One region of the Anoxybacillus sp. EFIL genome, then DNA from elsewhere that is predicted to be linked to it. Evidence: predicted binding sites of a transcription regulator. Region 1 holds the regulator's gene; the other holds the start of a gene.
The links. The regulator NrdR, encoded in region 1, represses ribonucleotide reductase genes. The targets are predictions, from matches to a motif close to AACACNATATATNGTGTT.
Positions count from the first base shown of each region.

Region 2: ES017_RS05710 (vitamin B12-dependent ribonucleotide reductase) is a predicted target of NrdR. The motif match lies at 2,626-2,643, and genes of this name have one in related genera.

Region 1 is NZ_SDLH01000002.1:151,637-161,177, reverse strand. It holds gene dnaI (primosomal protein DnaI) at 1-633, opposite strand, end outside; gene ES017_RS03900 (replication initiation and membrane attachment family protein) at 644-2,041, opposite strand; gene nrdR (transcriptional regulator NrdR) at 2,075-2,545, opposite strand; gene ES017_RS03890 (cytosolic protein) at 2,607-2,999, opposite strand; gene speD (adenosylmethionine decarboxylase) at 3,074-3,448, opposite strand; gene ES017_RS03880 (glyceraldehyde-3-phosphate dehydrogenase) at 3,690-4,718, opposite strand; gene coaE (dephospho-CoA kinase) at 4,826-5,428, opposite strand; gene ytaF (sporulation membrane protein YtaF) at 5,441-6,064, opposite strand; gene mutM (DNA-formamidopyrimidine glycosylase) at 6,132-6,947, opposite strand; gene polA (DNA polymerase I) at 6,965-9,541, opposite strand, start outside.
Region 2 is NZ_SDLH01000002.1:509,536-519,076, forward strand. It holds gene gcvPB (aminomethyl-transferring glycine dehydrogenase subunit GcvPB) at 1-1,191, shown strand, start outside; gene ES017_RS05700 (rhodanese-like domain-containing protein) at 1,223-1,594, opposite strand; gene ES017_RS05705 (lipoate--protein ligase family protein) at 1,720-2,556, shown strand; gene ES017_RS05710 (vitamin B12-dependent ribonucleotide reductase) at 2,716-5,277, shown strand; gene splB (spore photoproduct lyase) at 5,375-6,400, shown strand; gene mntR (transcriptional regulator MntR) at 6,470-6,898, shown strand; gene ES017_RS05725 (patatin-like phospholipase family protein) at 6,974-7,852, shown strand; gene ES017_RS05730 (SA1362 family protein) at 7,867-8,208, opposite strand; gene ES017_RS05735 (DUF1385 domain-containing protein) at 8,228-9,157, opposite strand; gene ES017_RS05740 (YqhR family membrane protein) at 9,273-9,541, shown strand, end outside.

The DNA.
Region 1 (9,541 bases):
AAACGCGTCCGTTTGAAGTGCCGATTTTAATGAGCGAACAAATTCTGGAACGTATACGAGAAACGAGGCGATATGCCTTTGGGCTAACTCATTTGCCATTGCCGCCAACAAATATGTTTTGCCAACACCAAACGAACCGTACAAATATAGCCCTTTCATTCGTTTTCCAATTTCATATGTCGACGCAAACGTGCTCGCAAGTTCAATCGCTTCAATGCGTCCGAGATCGTCCGTCTCTAGCTGATCAAACGATGCTTGTAACATGTCGCGTGAAATAAATAAACTACGAATTAGCGACTGTTGTTTTTTTCGTTCATCATCTTGCACTTTACGAGCACACCGCTCATACTGTACGTCAATGTTTTTCCCTTGCCAAATTAAGTGAGGAGTATACCCTTTCAGCAAGTTCGGGCATTGTTCTAAGCTTTGACAACGTTCACAATGTTTGCTTTGTTGCACAAACTCATACAATTTACCGAGATGACGATTCAATATCTCATCTGTGACATGATGTCCGCGCAAAAATGTTTGAACATGCGGATCACGTAAAATTTCACGCTTCATCGCCTCATATCGTTCTTTAAAATCGTGACGATTCATCAAATGGTGAATTGTTTCCCGAATTGGTTTCATCGTTTATCCCCTAACTTTTCGGTTTTTTCAACCGTTCTTCCAACTCGCGCCGTTTTTGTTCTAACTCTTCTTCTGATTTCACTTGTTTTCGCTCAAATTGTGAATAGTCCGTCTGCAGCCAATCTGGCAACAGTTCGGTACGAATCGGTTTTTTAGATCCTTTTTGTTCTTTTTCTTTCATAAATGTTTCATATTCTCGCGCCTCTTTTTTCGCCAATTCCATCGCTTGTTTCACCGTACGTACCTTTTTTCGCGCCCATGAACTCGCAATTTTTTCAACATATTTTTTCGGCAACTTCATATCTGTCCGCAGCATGACGTAGTAAATGAGCACGTTCATGACACCTGGCGGCAATTTTTGTTTAAACATAATGTCTTCAATCAACTGTAAATCAGCTAACGCCGGTTCAACTCCACCAGAAAAGTCCATAAGCAGTTGTCGTGGCGAGACGGTTTCAAGTTGTTTCATTAAATATTCTTCTTCATTTTTTGGTTCGGCATGTGCCATCGTTCGCTCTGCTAACGGTTGCACACGATCATACAGACGCGGGAGCGCTTCCCCTCGCTCAAATTGATACCATTCTTGCGCTGCTTTTCTCAATGCTTCGATATCAATTTGTTCAGCCGGATCGATGACGCCCATCACAATTTTTTGCATATCAAGAGGACCAATGCCATACAAAAAGGCAAGCTTTTTAATTGCATCTTTCACCTTTTCTGTAATGGCGCGCCGTGGCACAAGATGATGGGACAGTCCTGCATAAAACGCATCGAAATCAAATATATCATCGCGCATTGTATACATCGCTCGTTCTTTTCCGATATACTGCTGTCCGTCTTGAAGCATAACCTCTTGTTTTGCTTCATCACTTAACTTATGAATCAACTTTTCCGGTTGGATAGATGAAAATACATCGTGAAATGAGCGAGTCACGGGCATAAATGAAGTGCGATCAATCATATGATCAGAAAAAAACTTTTTCAGCTTTTGAAATTTTGTTCTCCCTACACGGTCATACAAAAATACGTTTAAAACCCCATCATTGAAAAATTGTTCAGGTGTAAGTGGAAGGCGAAGTTCATAAATAAATACGCGCTCATCATCTTCATTCGTTCGTTTCATATACGTATTTAACAATCCAATACCTTCAAGTTTTAAGCGTTCAGCATAAATAGTCGGCAAACTACATTGCATAATCGCCATTAAACTATGATGTGTCGTCTCCTCGCTCCATAAACGCGCCTGCTCAAGTTCGCTCCATAACGTCATATATAAGCTATACGCTTGAGCACCAATTAAAGGTTGATATAAAAGTGTCAATACTTTTCGGTCTAGCTCGCTTAGCACTCCGTTCGCATGTACGATATATCGGTCGACCGCAATTAACTCTTTCCAACTATATTCCATATTATCGACCTTCTTTATATGAAAAAGAGCGCATTATGCTCTTTCTCCTTGTTCTTTTTTAATGAGTTCTTTTAATTCTTCGATAAAGACGTTTAAATCTTTAAACTGACGATACACTGAAGCAAATCGGACGTAAGCCACTTCATCGATTTTTGATAACCGTTCCATCACCATTTCTCCGATCGTTTCACTTTTCACTTCGTTCATGCCATTATTGCGCAATTCCCGTTCAATATGCCGCGTCACTTCCTCTAATTGTTCAAGCGCAACCGGCCGCTTCTCACATGCTTTAATCAGCCCGCGCAATATTTTTTCACGACTAAATTCTTCTCTCGTTCCTTCTTTTTTCACGACAATTAACGGTGTTTCTTCGACTTTCTCAAACGTTGTAAAACGAAAATGGCAACGTTCACATTCGCGCCGACGGCGAATGGAACGCCCTTCATCAACTGGACGCGAATCAAGTACCCGCGTCCCATGATGGTGACACGATGGGCATTTCATATGTATCAACTCCTGACAGTAATCTTACCCTTATAGTAGACAAAAAAAGGCGCATGCACAACTACTTCTCACTATATATTCCCGATCCGATGTATGTTAATCGTTTAGCTAATTGATCATATAAACGAATAATAAGTTGACGGCTAAATCCAAAGTCGATTGGCAACCACTTTGTTTCTGTCGTCACAGAAAAATCAATAGCTGTTTCGAACGGTCGAACAGAAATGACTGTGACGACGATAAATGCTTTTTTTCTTTTCGTTAGCGATACGCTCAGTTCTCCTCGTTCTTCTGAAATCGCTACAATATCGCAACCGTCCATTTGTTCAAACATTTCTTTTACCGCTTTTAATGCAGCCGCTTGCGTCGTTTTATAATAGCGGCTTTTTAACTGTTCATCCGGGTGACGTTCAGATGTTTCATTATGATTCGTTAATACGTACTTCCATTTCACCTTTCGTCTCCTCGCTTTGCACAAATGATAAAAAAGAGGTGCAGAATCTACACCTCTTTTTCTCTTACATTTTATTATAAAGCTTTTGCTTGTTTAATTTCAATTGGACCCATGCCACGAGGTAATTCAATTGTTTCACGTGTTTGCGCACCTAACGCTTCTGCAATATAGTCAGCAGCAATCGTTGGATCTAAATGTCCACATGTGTACACATCAATACTCGCATATCCGTGTTCAGGAAAACTGTGAATCGTTAAATGTGATTCAGAAATGATCACAACGCCGCTAACGCCTTGTGGTGCAAATTTATGAAATGCAACTTCACGAATTTCCGCACCTGACTTTAACGCTGCATCAACAAATGTTTTTTCAATAAACTCGATGTCATTCAACTTATCAAAATCGCATCCCCAAAGTTCTGAGATAACGTGACGACCCATTGTATCCATGATCGTATCCCCCTTTAATAAATTTTGAAAAAAATAAACGATGAATTTCTTTTGCTTTCTGGAATGTATAACTACCACGGGGGAAAGTTAGTCCAAAGAGGTCCTAACCCTTTAAGTAGTCACATTACCATGCGTTCAAGAAGTTCACGAAAAATAGTATACTTCGTTTATATCTTTTTTTCAATATTGTTTTTTGTTTTTTATGAAATTAGGCATAAAAAATAACGCTGGAATGCCAGCGTTATGACATCGCAACCGCTTCGTTTTTTGACAACTGTTTTGCAACAAGCTTTGTTAAATCAACAACCCGGCACGAATAACCCCATTCATTATCATACCATGCTAATACTTTTACTTTCCGATTTTCGATTACCATCGTTGATAATCCATCGACAATAGCAGAGTGCGGATTCGTATTAAAATCAATCGATACGAGCGGTTCCATCGTCACGTCTAAAATGCCTTTTAACGATCCACGTGCTGCTTGCATAAATGCTTCGTTTACTTCATCGACCGTTACATCTTTTTTTACATCGACAACGACATCAACAAGCGAAACATTTGGCGTTGGAACGCGCAATGCCATGCCGTGCATTTTTCCTTTTAAATGTGGCAATACGAGCGCCAACGCTTTCGCTGCACCTGTCGTTGTTGGAATGATCGATTGTGCACACGAACGGGCACGGCGTAAATCTTTATGCGGATTATCAATATTTTTTTGATCGTTTGTATATGCATGCACAGTTGTCATCAACCCATTTTCAATGCCGAATGCTTCATCAAGCACTTTTACAACCGGAGCTAAACAATTTGTTGTGCATGAAGCATTTGAAATAATGATATGTTCTGGAGAAAGCATATGTTCATTTACACCGATGACAATTGTTACATCTTCATCTTTTCCTGGCGCTGTTAAAATGACGCGTTTCGCCCCTGCTTCGATGTGCATCATTGCTTTCTCTTTTGCATTAAACTTTCCTGTCGCCTCAATGACAATATCGATTTGAAGCTCTCCCCATGGCAGTAGGCGTGGATCGCGGGAATTGAGCAACTGTACTTTTTTCCCATTCACAATAAGTCCATCTTCAACCGGAATGACTTCCCCTTCAAATTTGCCATGGTTTGAATCATATTTTATTAAATGAGCTAACGTTTCAGGCGGATAGCTCGCATTAATCGCTACAATATCAAAATCTTGTTCAATTATCGCTTTTCGGAACACCATCCGTCCAATGCGTCCGAATCCGTTAATCGCTACTCTCGCTTTCATTATATAGCTCCTTTCAATATATATGTTATACTATTTGTTCGTTATCTACAAAAATAGTATAACACTTTTAGTTTGTTTATGCTATAAAAAAATAAAAAAAGGGCGTCCTATTTTCCAAGAACACCCCAACGTACTAAACATGCATGTAATTGTCGTTTCGTTTCTTCTATCGTTCCGTTATTATCGATCACTGCATCGGCTTTCTTTCTTTTCTCTTCAAGCGGCATTTGTGCTTTCATGCGAGCCCGTGCTTCTTCAACCGAAAAGCCATTGCGCTCACAAAGACGATGAAGCTGAGTTTGTTCATCGACATATACAACGAGAATGCGATCAACAAGATGCTCTAATTTGCTTTCAAATAAAAGAGGAATATCGAGAACAACTGCCTTTTCCTTTTGTTTCGCATATTGTTCTTTTTGTTGTAGCATATGTTTGCGCACAAGCGGATGAACGATGGCATTTAACTGTTTTCGCTTTTGTTCATCATCAAACACGATCGTACCGAGTTTGCGGCGATCAATCGCTCCGTTTGCTTCCAAAATGTCGCGGCCGAACACTTCAACAATAGGTTTATACGCTTCACCATTGATTGCTGTGACACGATGAGCGATTTCATCTGCATCAATAACAGGAATATGTAAGTCGCGAAACATCGCCGCGACCGTGCTTTTTCCGCTCGCAATCCCCCCTGTTAAACCGATCGTTAACACTTACTATCCCCCCTATCTCATTTTAAAAATACCAAGCACAATGAGCATAATTCCAGGTAAAAACGAATATTTTTGTAGCCAGTCATACTTCCTAAACGACTTACCAATTTTTAAACCGCTAAATAAGAAGCTAAAGCTAAGCAAACAAATGAGAAATGTCGTAAACGTTACAGAATAATTTAAAAGCGCTGCGCTCACTCCTGCCCCAAACGCATCAAGAGACAAAGCAACACCTAAAAATACGGCTTCCATTCCTGTAATCGTACCTGACCGGTCAAAATCAGCCATCGTTGGCTTGCGTAAAATTTGAATAACAATACCGAGCGGACGAATTTCTACATTCATGAGAAACTTTTCTTCATTGTCGTCTCGTTTAAGGATAAATTGAATGATCATCCATAACCCTAATACGATCAATATACTTCCACCCATTGCGTTCGCAACAGCAGGTGAAAAAAACACATACATGATGCGCCCAATGCCCATCGCCACTAAAAAAGTCAGGCACGAAAAAAGCGAAATAATGAGCAATGACCGAAGCGGAATATGTACATTCCGCATACCGTACGTAATCCCGACAGTCAAACCGTCGATGCTAACAGCTAAAGCAAGTAAAAATAAAGACCATGTGATCATAAGCGCCTGCCCCTTCCTTTGAAAAACTACCATAGTATATGGAAGAGGCCTAGGCAATGTTCTTACACTATGTTTGACAATGTTTACAATAATGCGTACCGCGATTTGCGACCGTTGTTTTGACAATGGGCTCCCCGCATCGCCGACACGGCTTATTTACACGCCCATATACGTACAATTGCGTTTGAAATGTTCCGATTTTCCCTTGCGTATTGACGTACGTTCGAACCGTACTTCCCCCTTTTTCAATCGCTTCCCGTATCGTTTCAACGATTGCTTCATGTAACGCTTCTATTTCTTGCTCCGTTAACGTAGTTGCGATACGTTCTGGATGAATGGACGAACGAAATAACACTTCGTCAACATAAATATTTCCTAACCCTGCAACGATCGTTTGATCAAGCAATACCGCTTTTATTGTTCGCTTTGTTCGTTGAAGCTGATCGGTAAGCCATAAAACAGTAAACTGTTCGTCAAGCGGCTCGATGCCGATGTTTGATAAAGGTGGAACGTTTTCCCCTTTATTGAACAAATGCATCGTTCCAAATTTACGCACATCGCGATAACGAAGTTCGGTACGATCTGTAAATGTAAAAAAGATGTGCGTATGGCGATCGAATGGGGCATTTTCTTTTTCGTATATGTAGCGTCCTTCCATACGTAAATGGGAAACTAGAACAACATCGTCCAATTGAAAAATTAAAAATTTCCCCCGTCGCTCAATATCGTAAATCGTCTGTCCTTTTAATCGATCGCAAAATGTTTCTACGTCAGGATGTTGGACGATCTTTTCCCAATGTACTTTTACACGTTCAATCGTTTTGCCAACAACAAGCGGAAGAAGCGTGCGCCGCACCGTTTCCACTTCAGGGAGTTCTGGCATGTTTGTTCATCCTTTCCTTACTTCGCATCATACCACGTCGGTCCAAAGTGGTAATCGACCTTTAATGGAACACGTAATGACACTGCATTTTCCATCACATCTGGGACAATTTTTTTCAACAAATCAATTTCCTCTTTTGGGGCCTCTAAAATCAGTTCGTCATGTACTTGCAATAATAGACGCGCTTGTAACCGTTCTTCATGTAAACGTGTCGCTAAATCAATCATCGCTTTTTTAATAATATCGGCAGCGCTTCCTTGAATTGGTGTGTTCATCGCTGTTCGCTCAGCAAAGCTACGCATATTAAAGTTGCTGCTTGTAATATCCGGTAAATAGCGACGACGGTGGAGCAACGTCGTGACATATCCTTTTTGTTTTGCATCTTGTACAATTTCTTCCATATATCGTTTGACACCTGGATAGCTTTGAAAATATCGCTCAATAAATTCCGCTGCTTCTTTGCGTGTAATGCCTAAGTTTTGCGACAATCCGTAGTCGCTAATTCCGTAAACGATACCAAAATTGACCGCCTTCGCTTGCCGGCGCATATGTGCGGTCACTTCTTCTTCCTTTACATGAAAAATGTCCATCGCCGTTTTCGTATGAATGTCGAGATCATGATGAAATGCGGCAATTAAATTTTCGTCATTGGCAATATGGGCTAACACGCGCAACTCAATTTGCGAATAGTCAGCCGCAAAAATGACCCAGTCATCAAAAGATGGGACGAACGCTTGACGAATTTTTCTTCCTTCTTCAATGCGAATCGGAATGTTTTGTAAATTAGGCTCCGTTGAACTTAAGCGCCCTGTTTGCGTCAATGCTTGTTGGAAAATGGTATGCACTTTTCCTGTATCTTGGCGCACTACTTTCATTAATCCTTCTACATACGTCGATTGTAATTTTCCGAGTTGACGATAATGTAAAATTTGCTCAATGATTTCATGGTATGGCGCTAATTTTTCTAAAACATCCGCCGATGTGGAATAACCTGTTTTCGTTTTTTTCACAATCGGCAACTGTAATTTCTCAAACAAAATCGTTCCAAGTTGTTTTGGGGAATTAATGTTAAACGTTGTTCCTGCTAATTCATAAATGCGTTGCTCAATTTGTTGGAGCTGAGCGGTGAACTCTCTCCCCATGTTTTGTAAGCAATTCACATCCACCTTTACACCGTAAAACTCCATTTGCGCCAAAATGAACGTAAGTGGTAACTCTAAGTGAATAAGCAATTCAAATTGTTCATTTTGTTTTAGTTCATGAATATATGTTTCTTTTAGAGAAGCAATCGCTTTTGCCTTTCGTACGAGATGTTCAGCTAATACATTTGTCGGCGGAACCGTCTGTTTTGCCCCTTTTCCGTACACCTCTTCATCGCTTTGTACGTCTGTATATTGCTTCGTTTTTGCAACAGCTGCGATATCCCCGTTTGCATCTGTCGGATTGAGCAAGTATGCCGCTAATAATAAATCAAAATCGATTCCTTTTAATTCAATGCCGTGCCACTTTAGCGCAACAATTGCTCGTTTCGCGTCAAACACACTTTTTTTACATTGCTCATTCTCAAGCCATGCTCGAAATACAGAAGATGCAAAAGCAACGTCTGTCGGGATAAAAAAATGTCCTCGCTCATTCACAAGTGCAAATCCGAGAATCGGTGCTTGATGATAATTTTCATCAAGCACTTCGACAACAAGGGCGCTATCTTCCGTCAACATGTGCTCGTCAATCGTTTGTACCGTTACGAAAGAGATGTTCGTTAACGATCGTTGTTCATGTGAAGAATGTCCAATTTTATCCATGAGCGACGTAAAACCTAGCTCTTGAAACAATGCTGCCAGTCGTTCGACATCATATGACTGCCATGCTAATTCATCGAGCGATAGTGTGAGCGGAACGTCGCGATGAATGGTCGCTAACTGCTTACTTAGTAGCGCTTGTTCACGATACGTTTGTAAATTCTCTTTTAGTTTTTTTCCTGAAATATGTTCAAGTGATGCTAGTACGTGTTCAACTGTTCCGTACTCCTTTAACAACTTTAACGCTGTCTTTTCTCCGACTCCCGGAACACCCGGGATATTATCTGATGCATCCCCCATTAACCCTTTTAAATCAACAATTTGTGCGGGCGTTAATCCGTACTTTTCAAGCACATGCTCTGGCGTATATCGTTCCATATCTGTTATTCCTTTTTTCGTCACATGCACATGAATACGGTCAGACGCTAATTGAGTTAAATCCCGATCTCCTGAAATAATCACAACGTGAAATCCTTCTTTTTCCGCTTTTGTCGCAAGCGTCCCAATAATATCATCCGCTTCGTAATTTTCAAGTTCATATGTGCGGATGTTATATGCATCAAGCAACTCACGTAAAAATGGAAACTGTTCTGATAGTTCTGGTGGCGTCTTTTGTCTCCCACCTTTATATTCTGTATACACTTCATGACGAAATGTCGTTTTCCCTGCGTCAAACGCAACGAGCATATGCGTCGGTTTTTCTTCTTCAATGAGCTTCATTAACATCATCGTAAAACCGTAAATCGCATTTGTATGAATCCCTTTATCGTTATGTAAGAGCGGCAGAGCAAAAAA
Region 2 (9,541 bases), 360 kb from region 1:
GAAAACGTTGCTCGCTTCGCTGGATTTGCCCACATTCATCCGCTTCAGCCGGGAGAAACGGTGCAAGGGGCGCTTGAATTAATGTATGACTTACAAGAGCATTTAAAAGAAATTACCGGCATGGATGCGGTGACGTTGCAGCCGGCTGCTGGTGCGCATGGAGAATGGACAGGACTGATGATGATTCGCGCCTACCATGAAGCAAACGGCGACTACAATCGCACAAAAGTCATTGTCCCTGATACGGCGCACGGAACAAATCCTGCGTCGGCAACAGTTGCCGGGTTTGAAACGGTGACGGTGAAATCGACGGAAGAAGGGCTTGTCGATTTAGACGATTTACGCCGCGTCGTCGGTTCAGATACAGCCGCGCTTATGCTCACAAACCCAAATACGCTCGGTCTTTTTGAAGAAAATATTTTAGAAATGGCAGAAATCGTGCATGCCGCAGGTGGAAAGCTGTATTACGACGGGGCAAACTTAAATGCGGTGTTAAGCAAAGCACGCCCTGGCGATATGGGCTTTGACGTCGTGCACTTAAACCTTCATAAAACGTTTACTGGTCCGCATGGCGGCGGTGGCCCTGGGTCTGGTCCAGTTGGTGTGAAGGCGGATCTTATTCCATTTTTACCGAAACCGACGGTGGAAAAGGGAGAAGATGGATACTATTTCGACTATGACAGACCAAAAGCGATCGGCCGCGTGAAGCCGTTTTATGGCAACTTCGGCATTAACGTTCGCGCCTATACGTATATTCGTTCGATGGGGCCAGACGGCTTAAAAGCAGTGACAGAGTATGCGGTATTAAACGCTAACTACATGATGCGTCGCTTAGCGGAATATTACGACTTGCCATACAACCGTCATTGCAAGCACGAGTTTGTCCTATCAGGAAAGCGGCAAAAGAAATTGGGTGTGCGCACGCTTGATATTGCAAAGCGCTTGCTTGACTTCGGCTACCATCCGCCGACGATTTACTTCCCATTGATTGTCGAAGAGTGCATGATGATCGAACCGACGGAAACGGAGTCAAAAGAAACGCTCGATGCGTTCATTGATGCGATGATCCAAATTGCGAAAGAAGCGGAAGAAACGCCGGAAATCGTCCAAGAAGCACCGCATACAACGGTCGTCAAACGATTGGATGAAACGACGGCGGCCCGCAAACCGATTTTGCGTTATCGGAAATAAAAAAAGGTGCCAGGCGTTTTGGCTTGGCACCTTATTTTTTCTTCACCTTTCCTGTCCACATTTTAAATCCACCTTTTAAGTGGTAAAGGTCGCGATATCCTTTTCGGTAAAGCATTTGTGCCGCACGGCCGCTGCGAAGTCCGCTTTGGCAATATAAATAAATCGGCTGGTCTTTACGCAATTCTTTCATGCGTAAACGCAGTTGTGAAAGTGGAATGTTACGTGCTCCTAAAATGTGACCGGCAGCGTATTCATCTGGTTCGCGAACGTCGATGAGTTGCGCTTTTCGATAACCTGCGCGGAACTCTTCTTCCGTAAGCGTTTTAACGACTCGCTTTTGGTAAAAGTATGTAATTACCGCGTACACAATGATTGCTCCGAGAATAATAAGAACTGTCGTCATGCTTACCCTCCTTTTTCATCGTTGCCACGTCTATTATATAAATGTTTCGTCCAAGAAGCAAAGCATTTTCCATTGACTTATTATGTTTGCTACACTATAAAATGATAGAGGAAAGGGTGGAGTAGATGGAAAAAGAAGTATGGCGATTTATCGACTCAGGCAATTGTTCCCCAGCGTTTAATATGGCGCTTGATGAAGCGTTGTTAGAATGGCATAGTGAAGGACACTTTCCACCGACCATTCGGTTTTACGGTTGGAACCCACCGACGCTTTCGATCGGCTATTTTCAAAAAGTCGAAAAAGAGATCGATATGGATGCAGTAAAAAAATACGGACTTGGCTTTGTGAGACGCCCAACAGGCGGACGTGGTGTGCTTCATGATAAAGAGTTAACGTATAGCGTTATCGTATCAGAAGCGCATCCAGCTATGCCGCAGACGGTGACGGAAGCGTATCGCGTCATTTCACAAGGCATTTTGGAAGGATTTCGTTTCCTTGGGCTTGATGCGTATTTTGCCGTTCCAAAAACAGAAGAAGAAAAAGCGGATTTAAAAAACCCACGCTCAGCTGTTTGTTTTGACGCACCGTCTTGGTATGAGCTCGTTGTCGAAGGAAGAAAAGTGGCAGGAAGCGCCCAAACTCGACAAAAAGGGGTCATTTTACAACATGGCTCGATTTTATTAGACTTAGATGAAGAGATGCTTTTTAGCTTGTTTAAGTATCCGAACGAACGAGTGAAAGAGCGGTTGCGACAAAATTTTAAAAACAAAGCGGTCGCAATCAATGAGCTAACCGATCGAAAAGTGACGATCGATGAGGCGAAAGAAGCATTTTTCAAAGGATTTGAAAAAGGTTTAAACATTCAGTTGGAACGATATGAATTAACCGATGATGAGCGGCTGTACGTTCAGCAACTAGCGAGAAATAAATATGAAACAGATGAATGGAATTTTAAAAGGTAAATTTTCCTCTTGACAAATAAAAAACACTTGACTTAATTATCAATATGTAGTATGGGTTTTGTAAAAAAACATACTACATATTGATTTTTTAATTGATTATTGTTGTCGATATATGGTAGTTTAATGTAGTAAGATTATGTTGGAAGAGGAGAGGTAAACATGACGGTTGCGTTTTCTGAAAAAATGACGGTGAATGTGGACAAGTTGAATGAAGACATTCGCCTATTTCCACAAGTGCACCCGATTACTCCTGAGATGCACATTACATATAAGGGTGTGTCGCGCTTAGTGATGCTTGATCGCTATTCGTTTAAAGATACGGAAAAGTTGACGCTAAGCGTCGGGGATTTTGTCGTTTTAACAGTGAAGGAAGATCCGAAGTTTCCGGCGCGTGGGCTTGGGTTTATTGTCGAGTTGGATTGGGAGAGTAAAAAAGCACACGTGCTTGTGGAAGAAGAATATCGCCATGTGCTAGAAGGGGACGAGGCGAAAACAGGCATTGTCGTTCGTTCTCTTGATGTTATTGAAAAACCATTAGAAATTTATTATGAGCAAATTGCAAAGCGGAACGCAACCGGGCTAGCCGCTGTTGAGCAAACGGAAGAAAAACGGCAAGAGTGGTTCGAAAAGTTTTATGAACAGCTTGTCAGTCTAAATTTCGTTCCAGCAGGGCGCGTATTATATGGAGCAGGTTCTGGAACAGAAGTGACGTACTTCAACTGCTACGTCATGCCATTTGTGAAAGACTCGCGTGAAGGTATTTCTGAACATCGCAAACAAGTGATGGAAATTATGAGCCGCGGTGGCGGTGTCGGAACGAACGGTTCTACCCTTCGTCCACGCAATACACTCGCGCGAGGAGTAAATGGAAAATCGTCCGGTTCAGTGTCATGGCTTGACGACATTGCAAAACTGACCCATCTTGTCGAACAAGGTGGAAGTCGCAGGGGCGCTCAAATGATTATGTTAGCCGATTGGCACCCGGACATTATTGAATTCATTATTTCAAAAATGCAAAATCCACGCATTTTGCGCTATTTGCTTGAAAATACAGAAGATGAAGGCATTCAAAAAGCAGCGAAAGAAAAACTAAAGTTTACACCGCTTACTGAACAAGAGCGCGCGATGTATCAAGGAATTGTTAACTACAAAAACATCCCAGGATACGGCGGCTTTTCAGAAAAAATTATTAAAGACGCGGAAGAAAAGTTGCGGACAGGCGGAACGTATAGCGTGCACAATCCGGACTTTTTAACAGGGGCGAACATTTCCGTTTGCTTAACGAAAGAGTTTATGCAGGCAGTAGAAAACGATGAAGAATACGAATTGCGCTTCCCAGATGTTGAAACGTACTCGGAAGAAGAAATGCGCATCTACAACGAAAAATGGCATGAAGTCGGCGATGTGCGTGAATGGGAGAAAATGGGCTATCGCGTTCGCGTCTACCGGAAAATTCGCGCGCGCGAGCTATGGAAGCTCATTAACATTTGCGCAACGTATTCCGCCGAACCAGGCATTTTCTTTATCGACAACGCCAACGACATGACGAACGCAAGAGCGTACGGACAAAAAGTTGTCGCAACAAATCCGTGTGGTGAGCAGCCCCTCGCACCTTATTCTGTGTGCAATTTAGCTGCAATTAATTTGGCGAATATGGTCGATAAAGAAAAGAAAGTTGTGGATTATGAAAAATTAAAGCGGACGGTTGAAGTCGGTGTCCGCATGCAAGATAACGTTATTGACGCAACCCCGTACTTCCTTGAGGAAAATAAAAAACAAGCGCTTGGGGAGCGCCGCGTCGGTCTTGGCGTCATGGGACTAGCGGATTTGCTTATTTATTGCGAAAAAGAGTACGGTTCGGAAGAAGGAAATCAGTTAGTTGACGAGCTGTTTAAAACAATTGCGACAACGGCGTATCGTGCGTCGATTGAGCTTGCGAAAGAAAAAGGAAGCTTTCCGTTTTTAGTTGGTGAAACAGAAGAAGAAACGATGAAATTGCGTGAAGCGTTTATTCACACCGGTTATATGAAAAAAATGCCGGACGATATTCGCCAAGATATTTTAAAATACGGCATTCGCAACTCGCATTTATTAACGGTTGCTCCGACTGGATCCACAGGGACCATGATCGGCGTGTCCACAGGACTTGAACCATATTTTTCCTTTTCTTATTATCGAAGCGGCCGTCTAGGTAAGTTTATTGAAGTGAAGGCGGATATCGTTCAAGAATATTTAGATAAACATCCAGAAGCAGATCCGAACAACTTGCCGCATTGGTTTGTAACCGCGATGGATTTATCGCCAGAAGCGCATGCGGATGTACAATGCATTATTCAACGTTGGGTCGATTCAAGCCTCTCGAAAACGGTGAATGCACCGCGCGGCTATACGGTCGAGCAAGTGCAAAAAGTGTACGAGCGTTTATGGCGAGGTGGTGCAAAAGGTGGAACAGTCTATGTTGACGGTAGCCGTGATGCGCAAGTATTAACATTAAAAGCAGAAGAACATGCGGTCGAAGAGCAGCTAGAGCTTCTGCCAGAAGAACCGAAAAAGCGAGCTGTTGCGCTTGTTGAAACGATCCCAGATTTACGCGCAACGGACGTCACAATCGGTTCGGAAGTCGGAAACATTTGTCCAGTATGCCGTGAAGGAACGGTCGAAGAAATCGGTGGCTGCAACACGTGCACAAGTTGCGGTGCCCAATTAAAATGTGGCTTATAACGTAAAAAGGGACGGGAAAACCCGTTCCTTATTTTATTACAAAAATTGTATTTCATCACCTCATGCGAATAAACCATACTAACATTGAGGTGATTGTATGAAGCCATTTATTCCTCAGCTTGTTTATTTTGAGCCCGAAGCGCTGAATTATCCGCTCGGTAAAGAGCTATATGAAAAATTTACGAATATGCATATCGACATTCGCGAAACGACATCGCATAACCAAGTGCGCGGCATTCCGGGAGATAACGAGCTTCAGCAATATCGCAACGCAAAATCAACGCTTGTTGTCGGTGTTCGGCGCACATTAAAATTCGATACGTCTAAACCGTCCGCCGAATATGCGATTCCTCTTGCGACGGGGTGCATGGGGCATTGTCATTATTGTTATTTACAGACGACGCTTGGAAGCAAGCCTTACATTCGTGTGTACGTCAATCTGGATGATATTTTCGCTCAAGCGAAAGCATATATTGATGAACGCGCTCCAGAAATTACGCGCTTTGAAGCAGCTTGTACGTCCGATATTGTCGGCATCGACCATTTGACACATGCTTTAAAAAAAGCGATTGAATTTATTGGAGCGACGGAATATGGTCGGCTCCGTTTTGTTACAAAATATGAACATGTCGATCATTTGCTTGATGCAAAACATCATGGAAAAACACGCTTTCGTTTTAGCGTCAATTCACGGTATGTTATTCAAAACTTTGAACCGGGGACGTCTTCGTTTGACGCACGGCTAGAGGCGGCGCGAAAAGTGGCGCATGCTGGCTATCCGCTCGGATTTATCGTCGCTCCGATTTATATGCATGACGGTTGGGAAGAAGGATATTTTGAGCTGTTTGAACGACTGAATACAAATTTGCAAGGCATCGACTTAACGGATTTAACGTTCGAATTAATCCAACATCGCTTCACTAAACCGGCGAAAACAGTTATTCAAAAACGATATCCGAAAACGAAGCTCGATCTTGACGAAACGAAACGAAAATATAAATGGGGACGATACGGCATCGGGAAATATGTGTATCAGGATGAAGAGGCGAATCGGTTAAATGACACGATTCGCTCGTATATTGCACAATTTTTTCCCGAAGCGACAATTGAATATTTTACGTAAATAGTTGTCATGCTTGGTAAACATGTTATAATCATAATGATTGCGGATGTTTGTTTAGGAGGGGAACGTATGCCAACACCAAGCATGGAAGATTATATTGAACAAATTTATATATTGATCGAAGAAAAAGGATACGCTCGCGTGTCAGATATTGCTGAAGCGTTATCTGTTCATCCCTCCTCTGTGACAAAAATGGTTCAAAAGCTTGATAAAGACGAATATTTAGTATATGAAAAGTATCGCGGGCTTGTGCTTACTCCAAAAGGAAAAAAAATCGGTAAACGACTCGTGTATCGTCATGAGTTGCTTGAACAATTTATGCGTCTCATTGGCGTCGATGAAGAAAACATTTATCGCGATGTTGAGGGAATCGAACATCATTTGAGCTGGAACGCGATTGACCGCATCGGTGACTTAGTACAATACTTTGAGGAAGATCGGTCACGTCTTGAAGCGCTTCGCAACATTCAAAAGCAAAACGAGCAAGAACAGGCATAAACGCTTGTTCTTTTTTGTTTTTTTATGCTCAATCTCTCCCATTTTTCATACATATATGGCGAGGGAGGGAAGGGCATGGAGATTGACGGTGTGTTTTCTGGTGGAGGAGTCAAAGGTTTTGCGTTAATTGGAGCATATGAGGCGATCGAAGAAAAAGGTTTTCGTTTTAAACGGCTTGCTGGTACGAGCGCAGGGGCGCTTATTGCTTCGTTTATTGCGGCGGGATTTACAAGCAAGGAAATTGTGGACATGATCGAAGAAATGAATTTAATGGACTTTCTCGATGAGAGACATACAATCATCCCGTATGCATGGTTAAAATGGCTCGTCCTTTATTGGAAAATGGGGTTATATAAAGGAGAAAAGCTCGAACGATGGATCGCAGAGCAGTTAAGTAAAAAAGGTGTGTACACGTTTGCTGATTTGCCGCATGAACGATTGCGCGTCGTCGCTTCCGATTTAACGAATGGGACGATGCTTATTTTGCCAGATGATTTGCCGAAATACGGCATTGATCCTCTCCGCTTTTCCGTCGCAAAAGCAGTAAGAATGAGCGTCGGCATTCCTTATTTTTTTGAGCCTGTACAGTTAAAGACAGATGAAGGAAAGCATATTGTCGTTGATGGCGGCTTACTAAGCAATTTTCCGATTTTTTTATTTGATGAAGAGCGAAAAAAGCGGCCTGTTCTAGGCATCAAACTAAGTGCAAGACAAGCGCAAAAAGCAAAAAAGAAAATTAATAATGCCATTGATTTGTATGAAGCGTTGTTTCAAACGATGCGCGAGGCGCACGATGAACGATACATTTCGCGCCGCCATGAAAAAAATATCATTTTTCTGCCTGTCAAACATGTCGTTGCCACCGATTTCTCAGTAACGGATGAAGAAAAAAAGAAGCTCATTTCGTTTGGGAAAGAGCGCACCAAACAATTTTTGAAAACGTGGACGTATTAAAAGAAAAAATCGGGTTAAAAAGAAGCCCGATTTTTTTTCTTTCCTTTTTTTCCTTCAATGACTGTTAAATGAGTAGCGTGCTTTTTCTTTAAAGCGGTTGGGCGCGGTTGTTTTTTCGACGTCGGCTTCGTTTTCTGGTGGTGGAGCTTTTTCGATTGTTTTACCGCTTTTTGATACGAACGACTAAAGCTTTGTCTTTGTATCCATTTATATATGCCATAAAAGACAGCTGCGACCAATCCGATGAGAAACACTTGTTTTAACAACTGCATCGGATCGTTCCATAGACGATAAGAAAACCCAACAATAGCGAACACAATAAGCAAAGTGATAAGCGGGAATGGGCGCCGACGCAATCGATCCACCTCCTTTATGTTACACCACTTCTTCTTGCTCGTTCGTCGCTTCTCCCTCTAACTCAAGCAAACGTTGAAATGATGCGATAGCTACTTCCACTTGATCGTCAGTCGGTTCTTTCGTTGTTAATAGTTGTAGCCATAAACCAGGATAGCCTAACCAACGCAACACAGGAACATGCCGCAACGCGTTTGTTAGTTGTAATACTTCAAAAGACAATCCTAGTACAACTGGAATAAGTGCTAGTCTGTTTAGCACGCGCACCCAAAGCGGTTCGGTCGGGACGAACATGTAAACGAATACGCCGATGATGACAGTAAATAAAATGAAGCTGCTCCCACAACGATAATGAAGACGAGACTGTTGTTGTACATGTTCAACCGTCAACGGTAAACCATTTTCGTAGGCATTAATTACTTTATGTTCCGCTCCGTGATATTGAAACAATCGTTTGACAAGTGGCGTAAGCGAAATAAAGTAAATATAACCTAAAAGTAAAAGAAGTTTAAAACATCCTTCTACAAGTATTTGTGCTGTATTCGATGGGAAAATCGGTCTCGTTAATTCAGCCAAAAATACAGGAATAAGGGTAAAAATAAATTTTCCGAATAGAAACGATAATACTCCAATGAGCGCAACGCCTAAAATCATCGTCCATTTGGACGGGGTTTCAGCTTGCAACGTTTCATCTTCGGTCGGATCGAGGTCGTATCGTTCGCTTGAAAATTGTAAATGTTTCGATCCGTTTGCGCTTGCTTGAATAATGGCAAAAATGCCGCGAAGAAACGGAATTTTTTTAAATGAAGCAAGCGTTTTGTTTGTTTCGCGTGGAACGTGAAAATACTCAATCGAACCGTCTTTGCGGCGAATAGCTGTGACAGAATGATGGCGTCCAGCAAACATGACTCCTTCAATGACCGCTTGCCCACCATATACGTTTTTACTCATAAGAAGACACCAACCTATTTTCTTTTTTCTTATATTCTACAAGAAAACGATAAAAACCTCTAGGTCGATGTATTGTTTGCATTTGTATTGTTGCCAAAAATGAGAAACGATACACATGAGATCCAACATTTTGGACAAGATAAAAACGGAGGTGATGACTGTGCAAACAAAAACGAAACAAGATGCACAACTTGAACAAAACAAAAGAGAAAAACCAATGCCCGTTTTAGCAAAAGTCGCGCTGATCGGCTTTATTGGGGGCGTGTTTTGGAGCTTCCTCGCATATTGTGCTTATTTTTTTCATTTTACAGAAGTCGCGCCAAACTTCATTTTGCAGCCGTGGGCGATCGGCGATTGGAAAAACGGAGCGCTCGGTCAGGCAAT